2 regions of the Gottfriedia sp. NPDC057948 genome follow, and region 1 is predicted to be linked to the other one. Evidence: a T-box and tRNA genes for the amino acid it is inferred to sense, from the RefSeq annotation. Region 1 holds a T-box; the other holds one or more tRNA genes.
What was found. The T-box of region 1 lies ahead of asnS (asparagine--tRNA ligase). A T-box ahead of a tRNA ligase gene usually reads a tRNA of that ligase, here a tRNA-Asn.
Positions count from the first base shown of each region.

Region 2: it encodes a tRNA-Asn, which carries the amino acid that the T-box ahead of asnS (asparagine--tRNA ligase) is inferred to sense. The anticodon was not compared.

Region 1 is NZ_JBHVPN010000004.1:247,757-251,177, forward strand. Features, by position in the region: gene ACFVRR_RS09760 (alpha/beta hydrolase) at 1-519, opposite strand, end outside; gene ACFVRR_RS09765 (zinc ribbon domain-containing protein) at 543-788, opposite strand; T-box leader at 1,159-1,397, shown strand; gene asnS (asparagine--tRNA ligase) at 1,449-2,840, shown strand; gene ACFVRR_RS09775 (YqkE family protein) at 3,024-3,278, shown strand.
Region 2 is NZ_JBHVPN010000004.1:60,176-63,596, forward strand. Features, by position in the region: gene ispG (flavodoxin-dependent (E)-4-hydroxy-3-methylbut-2-enyl-diphosphate synthase) at 1-10, opposite strand, end outside; gene ACFVRR_RS08710 (hypothetical protein) at 128-460, opposite strand; gene ACFVRR_RS08715 (DUF1189 domain-containing protein) at 579-1,337, opposite strand; tRNA gene ACFVRR_RS08720 (tRNA-Asn) at 1,652-1,726, shown strand; tRNA gene ACFVRR_RS08725 (tRNA-Met) at 1,739-1,815, shown strand; tRNA gene ACFVRR_RS08730 (tRNA-Ser) at 1,828-1,917, shown strand; gene ACFVRR_RS08735 (superoxide dismutase) at 2,152-2,760, shown strand; gene ACFVRR_RS08740 (MFS transporter) at 2,878-3,421, shown strand, end outside.

The sequences.
Region 1 (3,421 bases):
AGAATCCTCAATAAAACCAGCATATTGTAACATTGTGCAAGCTCCCATCGACTCTCCATGAATGCCAAGGACAATCTCACCTTTTAAATCCTTTAAATATTGAACAACAGTTTGTAAGTCGTATTTCTCATAATAACCATAGCTAGTTGTATGTCCACCTGACTCCCCATGTCGCCTATGATCATAAGTAAGTACATTAAAACCAAGCTTTAAAAATAGCTCAGCATATTTAATAGAGTTATTCTTATTAACCGTTACACCATGTGTAATAATGACCCAATTATTTGTATCAAAGGCCTCAAACAAGTATCCCTTCAATTCATACCCATAACGAGATTGAATAGAAAAGGGCTGTTTTTGAACAGATCGATACAATCCTTCATCAAATCGGAAATTTTCCAACTCGCGCTGATAAATAAACTCAAGTGAATTTGTTTTCATAAACAAAACTTGCTGCGTAAAATAGTAACCAACTCCAATAAAATAAATGAGAAAAAGAACAGCCACAACAAGCGAAATCATCATAATAGAACCATCACTCTCTATCCAAAAAGAATATCAAGAATTGTAGTTAACTCACCGCGGGTTTTACCTTCTAAAATTGAAGGATTATAAACCTCAACAAAGCCACAATTTAAGCAAGAAACAAATAAAAAATGATTATAATCAATATCTAGTAACTTACTTAAACCTGAACCAGACATTGATACTTCTTTCGTTTTAGCGTGTGTATGCTTACATTTCGAACAAACAAATTTATCCTTTATCAATTCTTCTGCTCTAGCCATAAATAAAACCCTCCTTTTTAGTAAAGTGTATCATAGGAAAAAGAAAATTTAATAAAGGGATTTTGACAATAAAATTAAGAAATACAAGTTTGAAAATTGAACATTGTCGCTTAATGTTCATAAATACTCCTATTATGATATAAGAAGATTCATGAGTAATGGAGTTTAATTAGCTATAAGGTGTCTATGGGTAAGTAAAAAGGGAATAAGGTGGAGTATGCTTACTCATAAGGTGTGTTCATGAGGAAGTAAAAGTGGAAGAAGATGGAGTTTGGTTCCTCATCAATGAATATATTTTGGTGGACAACTAGACAAGAGATTATGATTTATGATAAATTATACAAGAAAAATTCCTTTAAAAACTACATATTTTAAATCGATGAAAAGGAAAGTAGTTTTTGCTATATTCGATAGCGAGCTAGGGACGGTGGAAGCCTAGTGATGAAGCATGAATGAAGAACACCTTTGAGTTCTAACCGAACAGGATCTCTTAAGTAGGCTTAGACGTTACCAGCACGTTATTAACTGGGATAAGCAGTGTTAGCTTTAAAGTTGGTCATATTATGACAATTTGGGTGGTACCGCGGAAGTTAGTCTTTCGTCCCTTTTATAGGGATAGAAGGCTTTTTTTATTGGAAAATTAACATAAGGAGGCTAATTATGATAAAGACTGTAGTAAAAGATTTATACAGAAATCAAGAAAATTTTAAAGAAAAAACCGTTCAAATTTCAGGATGGATTCGTACTCTTCGTGATTCTAAAACAATTGGTTTTATGGAGTTAAACGACGGTACATTCTTTAAGAGTGTACAAATAGTATTTGAGGATAATCTTGATAATTTCAAAGAAATTACGAAGTTACCGATTAGCTCTACTGTTTTAATAGAAGGTGAATTTATTCCAACTCCGGAAATGAAACAACCTTTTGAAATTAAAGCGACAAAAATTGTGATTGAAGGATTATCAGATACAGATTATCCATTACAAAAAAAGAGACATTCTCTTGAATATTTAAGAACAATTGCACATTTACGTCCAAGAACGAATGCATACTCAGCGGTTTTCAGAGTAAGATCACTTGCATCATATGCAATTCATAAATTCTTCCAAGAAAAAGGATATGTATATGTACATACACCGATTATTACTGGAAGTGACACAGAAGGCGCAGGAGAGATGTTCCGTGTGACAACAATGGATCTGAACCAACTTCCAAAAGCTGAAGGCGGAAAAGTGGATGAAGGCGCAGATTTCTTCGGTAAAGAAACTAACTTAACTGTAAGTGGCCAATTAAATGGTGAAGCTTATGCCCTTGCTTTCCGTAATGTGTATACATTTGGTCCGACATTTAGAGCGGAAAATTCAAATACTGCACGACATGCCGCAGAATTCTGGATGATTGAGCCGGAAGTTGCTTTTGCCGAACTACCAGATATCATGGATCTTGGTGAAGACATGGTTAAGTTTGTAATTAATTACGTATTTGAACAGGCACCTGAAGAAATGGAATTCTTTAATAGCTTTATTGATAAAACTCTTATTGAAAGATTAAAAAATGCATTAGAATCTGATTTTGGTAGAGTTACTTACACTGAAGCTGTTGAATTGTTACAGAACTCTGGTAAAAAGTTTGACTACCCAGTTGAATGGGGAACAGATTTGCAAACTGAACATGAACGTTACTTAAGTGAGGAAATTTACAAGCGTCCTGTATATGTAACTGACTATCCGAAAGAAATTAAAGCATTTTATATGAGAGCGAATGAGGATGGCAAGACAGTTGCTGCGACAGACTTATTAGTTCCTGGTATTGGCGAATTAATCGGAGGAAGTCAACGTGAGGAAAGAGAAGACGTCCTTGTAGAGCGAATCAAAGAACTTGGTATGAATGAAGAAGATTACTGGTGGTATTTGGAGCTTAGAAAATACGGCGGTACAAAACATTCTGGTTATGGAATTGGATTTGAACGACTTGTTATGTATTTAACAGGAATGAAAAACATCCGTGATGTAATACCATTCCCACGTACACCAGGAAATGCAGATTTTTAAATAGAAAAATGAACAATAGGATGCTGCGGCATCCTATTGTTTTTATGAAGAGCCAAAAGAAACTGAGTTTTAGCATTTGAAAAAAGAGAAATAGTAGTTTTATAATATAATAAGCAAAGATGAAATACTTCTCTTCCTACTTTAAATTAATGATAAAATAATGGAAATGGAAGGTGATATAAAATGAAAAAAAGAAAACCACAGCAGCCTGTAAAACCGGCGTACGAACAGAAAGAAAAAATATCATTAGGATCATTAATGAATGAAGAAATTCTTCAAAAATTAAAAAATACAAAAAAACAATTACAAGAAAATGAAACAAAGCTAAAAGAGGAAGAAGAAGCACGTATTCGTGAAGAAAAGAGATTACGTGAGAAAAATAAATCATTCGAAGAGTTACTTAACGAGAGTAATTTCTCTTGGAAGGACTTTAAATAAGACGCTAAATGAGCGTCTTATTTTTTTTTGCACGTGTAAAAAATTAATTTAATCATTTTTTTATACTAAATTTCACATTGTGAAATTATTTGATTGTTCAAAATTTTATAATTTTTTATAGTGAAATTAAGTTAAACAAAAGG
Region 2 (3,421 bases), 190 kb from region 1:
TTTCGTTCACGAGTAACTCGCTCCTTCAAAAATAACTTTATTTCTATTTTGTATAAATCTACATTATCATATTTTCTTCATGATTACTCATTTTATCAACTGGTTCTAAAGAAATATATCACAAATTTTATTTTTGTGAAGAGTAAATTGGGAATTTATATGATTTTCCACTTTGAATTTTAGTAGGTGAAAGTCCATTGTTTAATGCACTAAAATCTTTTGTAATTTGGCTAATCGGCTGGTTAAAATCAGGGTTAAGATTTTCGATAATTCCTAAAACAGTGTCACCGTTTTTAACTTGAATTTTTTCATATTTTGGAAGTGAGGTTTCTTTTGTTTCTGATTTTGTTGCTTTTGCCACAGTAGCAATATGTTTAGTTGGGATCGTCCCTACTTGAAGGTCAAAGAATATTATATATGCAAGCAATAAAGAACCTAGTAAAAAAGCTATTTTTTTCATTAATCATCACTCCTTTTGTAGACTATATGCTTGTCCACAACGAATATTCCTACTAGGAGCTTGGACTAATAAATATTTTAGCAAAAAAAAAGAAGTGTGAAACACACTTCAGTAAACATTATTTTTTAGATGGTAAATTTTTAATTGTTAATGTGTACATAGCAACTGTTAATATTATAAAAATTAACGTTTGGAATGAAATATTTACTTTCAATAATCCTAGCAATAAATAGAGAACAGTAGGTAGTGTTAAACTATACGAAACCATTGCAAAGCGTTGTCTAAAAGGCAAGTGCTTAGTCGACTTAAATAAAGATGCTAAAAACGCTAATAATGTAGCAATTATAAATATGGAGATACTATAACCTAAATAAAATAAGAAAAATAACGCGATTAAGACTACTGGAAGTGCTTCTTTTATATTTTCAATAAATTTTGAAACGTCCGCTTTATTTATTACTCTTGATTTTAATGAAGGGTAAGGGAAATCTTGTTCGCCTTTATCATTTTTCATTATTATTCTATTTTTTAATACCACAAAGGCATACTGTTCATTTTTTAATTTTGTAGGTATAACTGTTTCCTTTGGATAAAAAGCATATTTATACTCGCCGATATTTCGTTCGAATGGCGTATTGTCGTTTATTTTTATTGATCCTTTGGTTAAAGTAATTGATTGAATATTATCTTTAAGCAGATCAGAAACATTATTGACCTGAAGCTTCACATCTTTTACTAATGAAAAGAATCCAGGAAGAGTATATAAAATTGCTAGTAGGAAAAGAAAAAAGATTGTTTTACCGATTTTTTGGAGTCTATATCTTGATATTGTTTTTGGAGAGTATAAACTAAACCAAAATTGTTTAAATATATTCATAAACTCATCCTTTCTTATTTAATGTTATTTCACTTCCCGAAATTTATTATGTAGCTTTCGGGCTATTTTGTATATTATAATCTTTTTTTGGTAATTGAATATTAAACTTTAATTAAAATGATAAGAGCATATAAGAAGAGGAAGATAATGGTTTTAGGATCGTATTTAAGTTTGGCTTTAAATCACGATAAAACAATTTATTTTCACTAAAAAATAGTTAATATAAATTAATAATCAAAATAATTATAAAAAGTGTTGACGTCTAGTTCGAAACATGATAAATTAAATATTGTCTTAAGGACAACAGGAATTATTCCGCAGTAGCTCAGTGGTAGAGCACTCGGCTGTTAACCGAGTGGTCGTAGGTTCGAATCCTACCTGCGGAGCCATTTATATAGTTTGGCGGTGTAGCTCAGCTGGCTAGAGCGTACGGTTCATACCCGTGAGGTCGTGGGTTCGACTCCCTCCGCCGCTACCAATATTTTATTATGGAGTAATACCCAAGTCCGGCTGAAGGGATCGGTCTTGAAAACCGACAGGGGTGTAACAGCCCGCGGGGGTTCGAATCCCTCTTACTCCTTAATTAGTGAAAAAGTCTTCAACGATCATGTTGAAGACTTTTTTCGTTTTTGGTTTATAAATTAATCTAGAATGATTTTTTATCTTCTTTGATCCAAATTCTTAAATAATTTTCTTCCAAAAATTAATCTTTTTTACTTTCTTTCCCTTTTCTCAAGCATTACTATTGAAATCTTTCTGTTTATTTGATAACTTTAAATTGAAATTCACTATTATCTTTGGGAGGAAATAAAAAATGTCAAAATTTGAATTACCACAATTACCTTATGCTTATGATGCATTAGAGCCACACTTTGATAAAGAAACAATGAATATTCACCACACTCGTCACCACAATACATATGTAACAAACTTAAACGCTGCTTTAGAAGGTAAAGAAGTAGCTGCATCTTCAATTGAAGAATTAATTTCAAACTTAGATGCACTTCCAGAAGGTATCCGTACAGCTGTACGTAACAATGGTGGTGGACATGCTAACCATAGCTTATTCTGGACTTTATTAACTCCAGAAGGCACAGGCACTCCAGTTGGTGAAGTTGCTGAAGCAATTAACGCTAAATTCGGTAGCTTAGATGAGCTTAAAGCTGCTTTCACTCAAGCTGCATTAACTCGTTTTGGTTCTGGTTGGGCTTGGTTAGTAGTAAACAATGGTGAGTTAGAAGTGACTAGCACAGCTAACCAAGATTCACCTTTAATGGAAGGCAAAACGCCTATCTTAGGTTTAGATGTATGGGAGCATGCTTACTACTTAAACTACCAAAACAAACGCCCTGACTACGTTGGTGCATTCTGGAATGTAGTAAACTGGGAAAAAGTAGAAGAATTATACCAAGCTGCTAAATAATTTATAAAAAATGAACACTACTTAATTTATTTAAGTAGTGTTTTTTTTTATGGTTAAAAAAAGGATAAATTTTCATTTACTCGGAAAACTAGTTCATGAGACAAAGGAGAGTTTATGATGAGTAAGTGGAAATTTTTATTAGGTGACGTAGATTTAAATAAAGATTTAATTCTTTTACTAAGTGTCGGTGGATTGTTTACTTTAGCGACAGCTTTATCTAGCACATTTGTAAATGTTTATTTGTGGAAGCAATCAAATAATTATTTACCAATTGCTTCGTACCAATTTTCGATCGCATTTTTTCAAGCTCTTACATTCGTAATAGCAGGTAGATTAGCTAAAACCATTGATCGAGTTGTCATTTTAAGAGCGGGTATTTCGTTTTTGGCAATATTCTACATAGTCGTTTTACTATTTGAAACGAATACATTATTAGCAACAATTTTAATTGGAGCGATTTTAGGAATAGGAAATGGCTGTTACTACTTAGCGTTTAACTTATTAACGTTTGAAGTTACAGAACCTGAAACTAGACAATTTTTTAATGGTTTTTTAGGGTTAATTAATTCGTTCTCAGGAATGCTTGGCCCATTTATAGCTGGAGCGATTATTTCTTCAATGATTGGAAATAAAGGTTATCATTTTGTGTTTCTTGCTGCAG